DNA from 2 places in the Staphylococcus arlettae genome. Region 2 is predicted to be linked to the other one. Evidence: a T-box and tRNA genes for the amino acid it is inferred to sense, from the RefSeq annotation. Region 2 holds a T-box; the other holds one or more tRNA genes.
What was found. The T-box of region 2 lies ahead of serS (serine--tRNA ligase). A T-box ahead of a tRNA ligase gene usually reads a tRNA of that ligase, here a tRNA-Ser.
Positions count from the first base shown of each region.

Region 1: it encodes a tRNA-Ser, which carries the amino acid that the T-box ahead of serS (serine--tRNA ligase) is inferred to sense. The anticodon was not compared.

Region 1 covers NZ_CP094803.1:2,468,268-2,471,707, forward strand. Annotated here, with positions in the region: gene treC (alpha,alpha-phosphotrehalase) at 1-22, opposite strand, end outside; gene treP (PTS system trehalose-specific EIIBC component) at 116-1,543, opposite strand; tRNA gene MUA37_RS12115 (tRNA-Ser) at 1,753-1,845, opposite strand; gene MUA37_RS12120 (glutamate synthase subunit beta) at 1,906-3,369, opposite strand; gene gltB (glutamate synthase large subunit) at 3,389-3,440, opposite strand, start outside.
Region 2 covers NZ_CP094803.1:12,025-15,464, reverse strand. Annotated here, with positions in the region: gene serS (serine--tRNA ligase) at 173-1,459, opposite strand; T-box leader at 1,518-1,709, opposite strand; gene hutH (histidine ammonia-lyase) at 1,778-3,280, opposite strand.

The DNA.
Region 1 (3,440 bases), 190 kb from region 2:
TTCTCCAGTCGTTATGTGCCATAGTACATTCCACCTTCTTCTATTATTAAATAAAAACTCGCTATAAACGTACTAGCGAGTTTAATTTTCACTTGATATTAATTCAATTACCTACTTACTCTTCTACTAATTCTTTCGTATTATCTTTCGCAAATTTAGAAAAGATAATAGTTAAAATAAATGGTGCTATCATTGCAATGACAGTACATATTAAGTACACAACCCAAAATTCTTTTTGAATCGAAATGAAAGCTGGTACGCCACCTACACCAACATTACCTAACACACCACTCGCACCTACAATTGCTCCTAAAATACATGATGTCGCAATAGATGCAACAAATGGATATTTCAATGGTAAATTGACACCGAACATTGCAGGTTCTGTAACACCTAAAAATCCTGAAACTCCGGAAGTTACTGCAAGCCCTTGTTCTTTGGCCATTTTACGTTTTTTGTAAATATACCAAGCACCGAAAGCTGCTGAACCTTGACAAATATTTGAAATTGCTACTATCGGCCAGAGGTAAGTACCTCCTAACTGACTACCCATCAATTGGAAATCGACTGCCAAGAACATATGATGTAAACCTGTAATTACAAGTGGCGCGTATAATAATCCATAAATGGCACCACCTAACCAACCTGCATGTTGGAAAATAAATGTAACAGCACTAGTAATGCCTCCACCTATCCATAATGCAAGTGGGCCTATGACGATAAATGCTAAAAATCCTGTAATTAACAACGCTACTGGTCCTACTACTAACATCTTAATAGAATCGTGCACACGTTTGTTAAGGAATTTTTCAATTTGAGCTAACACATAAGCTGCAAGTAAAATCGGTAACACTTGACCTTGATAGTTTAACTGTTTAATCTCTAATCCAAATAAATCCCACGTTGGAATATTACCTTTTGCAATATCATATTGCGATACTAATTGTGGATTCATCAAAACTAACCCAAGTACTAACCCAAGAATTTGACTTCCGCCAAACACTTTCATACTGCTCCAACCAATTAAAGCTGGTAAAAACGTAAATGCAGTATTGGCAATAACATTTATGATATCAGAAATATCACCGAGTTGCGGAAACTGCTTAACTAACGGATCTGGTCCGAATAAATCTTCCATCGTCAATAAGTTGTTAATCCCCATTAACAAACCGGCTGTAACAATGGCAGGTAAAATAGGTATAAAAATATCACCTAATAATTTAATAAGCCTTTGTACTACATTACCTTTTTTGGCAGCAGCAGCTTTGGCATCATCTTTTGATGCTTCTGTTTGCCCCGTTTCTTCGATAAATTGACTATAGACTTCATCAACAGTACCTGGACCGATTACTATTTGATATTGATTGTCTGCTTTAAACTGTCCTTTTACTAATTTATTATCACTTAACTTGTCCTTATCTACTTTAGCATCATCTTTTAAAACCAATCGTAAACGCGTCACACAATGTGTGGCAGTGTCAACGTTGTCCTTTCCCCCAATTGCTGCAACAATATCTTGAACATCCTTTTTATTTACAGCCAAGATAGATCACTCCCATTCACTTAATCTTTATAGAAAGTATACATGTATAGACAAGTTATGTAAAGGTTTTCATTTTATTTCTTTCACTTTACTGATAACAATGGGTATAAGAGCTATCTTATGAGTTTTAGACAAATAAAAAAGGCAAATATTCAATAACAACTTGAATACTTGCCTTTTGTATCTATTAGTCTTGGATTACTTCTTAATGGCGGAGGAAGAGGGATTCGAACCCCCGCGAGCCGTTAAGCCCCTGTCGGTTTTCAAGACCGATCCCTTCAGCCGGACTTGGGTATTCCTCCAAACGAACACAACATCAATGATATTATAGCCCGTTTCAAAAGTCAATATAATTTTTATATCTATACTGGCGTTTTCTCTAGTAAGTAACTGTTTACAGCATCCGCTACAGCTCTGCCTTCTTGAATCGCCCACACTACTAAACTTTGACCTCTGCGTGCATCACCAGCAGCAAAAATTTTGGCTTGATTAGTTCTGAAATCTTTGTTGTCAGCCACAATTTTGTTGCGTTCAGTTTGTACATTAAACGCGTGGGGTACTGTAGTTTCTGTACCTATAAATCCAATGGACAACAATACTAAATCTGCTGGCCAGTGACGCTCTGTACCATCCACAATCATCATACCTTCATCAGTTTCTTCTAATATTTGAGTATACACTCCTTTGACGTTACCTATATGATCCACATCATAACGCATCGTTTGAACACCGTATGCGCGTGGCTCAAAACCAAATTTCGCTTCGTATTCTTTATGCGCATAATCCATCTTAAAGACCGGCATCGGTAATGGCCAATGGGTATTTTCTTCAAATTCAAAAGCTTCTGCTTGTTTCGTATATTTATTGAATTGGACGATAGATTTACAGTTTTCACGTAATGCAGTAGCTACACAGTCTGCACCTGTATCACCAGCACCAATGACGACTACATTTTTACCTTCAGCTGAAATCGTAGTTTCACTAATTTCACCATTTAAGTACTGTGCTTGTTCAGTTAAATAATCCATTGCAAAATGAATACCTTGGCCCATACGTCCTTCTAATGGTAGATCACGTGCGTTTTGCGAACCTGTACATAACACTATCGCATCATACGCTTCTGTTAAGTCTTCTTTAGAAATATCAACACCGATTTCTATGTCAGTTTGAAATTCGATACCTGATTGCTCCATCACACGAATTCTACGACGCACTACATCTTTATCTAGTTTCATATTAGGAATACCATACATCAATAAACCACCCGCTTCTTGTGCGCGTTCGTATACTGTGACTTTGTAACCTAATTTATTCAACTCATCCGCCGCTGTTAAACCTGCCGGGCCACTACCCACAATAGCTACCCGTTCTTGTTTACGTTTTTTGGGCGGGGTAGGCTGTACCCAGCCATTTTCAAATGCTTCATCTATAATGGTACGCTCAATACCTTTGATTGCTACAGATTCACGATTAATTTTCATGACACATGATTGCTCACAAGGTGCTGGACAAACATAACCTGTAAATTCTGGAAAGTTGTTTGTTTCACTTAATCGTTCATACGCAGTTTTAAAATCTTTTTTGTATACCAAATCATTCCATTCAGGAATATAGTTACCAATTGGACAGCCTATCGTCTCACGACCGAAAGGCTCCCCCGTTTGGCAAAATGGCGTACCACAATCCATACAACGTGCACCTTGTACAGATGCCTCTTCCCGAGTAAATCTATGTTGTATTGCAGCATGATGCTTTAAACGATCAACTAATGACAACTCATCTAATTGTTGTTTGTCATAATTCATAAATCCTTTAAATTCACCCATGCAAATCCCCCCTTATGATTTAATATACTGCCGACAATGGTTTGTCAGTTTCTATATGTGTGCGCTCATCA
Region 2 (3,440 bases):
GTTTATATTTTTTATATCTTGAATGCATTTTATATTTTATTGTTTCTATCTTTTTCGGATAATCTTTTGTTATTTTATCCATTCTTGTAGACTCCCCTACCCTCTTCGGTGGCCGCTAAAAAGCGCACCATTATGCTTAATGGCGCGCTTTAATTCTATATTGTTATTATTATTATTGCGTTACGGGACCGATAACTGTTTTGCCGCCCATAAATGGTACAAGTACTTCTGGAATAGTCACTGAACCATCGGCATTTTGATAATTTTCAACGATGGCAGCAAACGTACGTCCTACTGCTAATCCACTACCATTTAGTGTATGTGCTAATTCTGGTTTTGCTGTTTTATCACGTTTAAAACGAATATTAGAACGTCGTGCTTGGAAATCTGTGATATTTGAACATGAACTAATTTCTTTATAGTCATCATAGCTTGGTAACCATACTTCGATATCATAAGTTTTACTTGAACCAAAGCCAATATCACCTGTACATAAAATGACACGACGATATGGTAATTCTAATTCTTCTAAAATGGCTTCTGCGTGATTTGTCATTTCTTCTAAAGCATTCCAAGAATCTTCTGGTTTTTCAAATCTCACCATTTCAACTTTATCGAACTGATGGAGACGAATTAAACCACGTGTATCACGTCCAGCTGAACCTGCTTCACTACGATAACATGCTGATTGCGCAGTGAATTTTGCAGGTAACACATCTGGTGCAATGACTTCATTGCGGTAATAGTTCGTTAATGGAACCTCAGCTGTTGGGATGGTATATAAACCTTCTTGTTCTACTTTGAATAAATCTTCTTCGAACTTCGGTAACTGACCTGTACCATACATAGAATCAGCATTCACCAGTTGAGGCACCATCATTTCTGTATAGCCATGTTGAGTTGTATGTTTTGTTACCATGTAATTCATTAACGCACGTTCTAATTGTGCACCTTCACCTGTTAAAAAGACAAAGCGGGCACCAGACACTTTAGCAGCACGTTCGAAATCGACCATTTTTAATTCTTCTACTAAGTCCCAATGTGCTTTTGCTTCGAAGTCAAACGTTCTTGGTGTGCCCCAACGTTTTAATTCCACATTGTCTTCATCTGATGCACCTTCTGGCACATCGTCATGAATAAGATTAGGAATACGAGATAAAGTATCAGTTAATGATTTATCTACTTTAGTTAATTGCTCATCACTTGCTTTAATTTTATCTCCCAAGTCACGCATTTCAGCAATGACATCATCAGCATTTTCTTTATTACGTTTTTTCTGTGCAATCTCTCCACTTACTTTATTACGCTCAGCTTTCATTTGTTCAGCTTCCCCAATCAGTTGGCGGCGTTGTTCATCTAATGCTAATACATCGTCTACAACTTGTGCATCCATGCCTCGTTTAGCAACTTTAGCTTTTACTAAGTCAGGCTCTGTACGGAATAATTTAATATCTAACATCACTCATCTATCCTTCCCATTTATATTTGAATGGACGCAAAAAAGACCACATCCCTGAACAAGGGACGTGGTCTACGCGTTGCCACCCTATTTAACAGTCTAATTAGACTGCACTCTCACTAAAATAACGGTTAAACCGATTGTTCACTCTCGTAGGTAGATTCGTACTAAGACGGATTACTTGTTCACAGCAACCACAAGCTCTCTGAAATCTCGTCATCAATATTACTTAGCCTACAAACAATACTATATGAAGTTAAATTTAATATAGCAAATTACTTAAATCTTTTCAAGCGCGAAACGATTGTCGCGCGTATTTTATTGTTGGTATGAGACATCACGTAAATATTGTGCGACCGCTTCTATATCTTTGTGGAACTGACGATCTTCCGTAATAGACGGTATAATTTGACGGAGTTCATCGTATTTAGCTTTCGTTTTCGGCGATAATTTATCCACATCTTTATGTTCTACTGCTTGTAATGCAATAATACATTCAATTGCAATCACTCGGCGAGAGTTTTCAATCATTTGATAACCATGACGCGAAGCAATAGTTCCCATAGAGACATGGTCTTCTTGGTTAGCTGATGATGGAATTGAATCAACACTTGCTGGGTGTGCCAATGTTTTATTTTCTGACACTAAGCTTGCCGCAGCATATTGCATAATCATAGCGCCACTTTGTAAACCCGGTTGTGGACTTAAAAAGGCAGGTAAGCCATTATTTAGTTGCGGATTTACTAAGCGTTCTAGTCGACGTTCGGCTACATTTCCAAGCTCACTAACACCCAACTTTAAGAAGTCTAACGCAAAAGCTACGGGCTGTCCGTGGAAATTACCACCAGAAATGACTAAAGTTTCATCATCTTCATCAAAAATTAATGGATTGTCATTAGCTGCATTCATTTCACGTTCTAACTGCTCTTTCACATATTGGAATACTTGGAAGCTTGCACCATGTATTTGTGGAATACAGCGCAAAGTATACGCATCTTGTACACGAATTTCTCCTTGTCGTGTCGTCAACTCTGAACCTTCCAACCAATCTAACATACGTTCAGCTACTGCTGTTTGTTCATCAAAATTACGTACTTTATGTACATGCGCATTATATGCATCTGTAATGCCATTTAATGCTTGATGTGTGAGCGCTGCAATCCACTCTGCCTGATAACCTAAACTTGCCGCTTCAATATAATTAATCACACCTTGTGCCGTCATTGCTTGGGTACCATTAATCAATGCAAGGCCTTCTTTAGCTTGTAATTGTAATGGCTGGCGATCTAATTGTTGTAAAACATATCTACTATCTACTTCTTTCCCTTGATAATACACAGATCCTTCACCAATTAAAGCCAGTGCTAAATGTGACAACGGTGCTAAGTCACCTGATGCTCCTAATGATCCTTGTTGTGGGATTATTGGGATAATACGTTGATTAATATAAAATACTAGTTGTTCTACTAATGCGACGGTCGCACCAGAGTGTCCTTTTAATAAAGTATTTAAACGTAGTATCATCATTACTAATGAGACTTCTTCTGAAAATGGTTGACCCACGCCACAGGCATGCGAACGAATTAAATTCGTTTGTAATTGCTCGTATTCACCTTCATCTATACGTACATCACTAAATAAGCCAAAGCCAGTCGTAATACCGTATATTGTTTCTTTGTTATTAATAATACCTTCTACAATAGCACGACTCTGTTTTACACGTGCTAATGCATCTTCTGTAATTACTACATTGTCCTTATTATTTAAGAAATGTTTAATATCGACAATCGTTAATCGTTCACCGGTTAATGCTAATGTCATGTTCCCATCTCCTCTCAAAATACATCCATGCTCACACAGAGTATACGCTTACATTTTCGGGAGAACAATAGCTTTTGCAATACTCGTAATATGGTATTAAATTAGTATTTTAATAGGATAAAGTGCAAAATTTTGACATGACATGAATTTTACTAAAAAA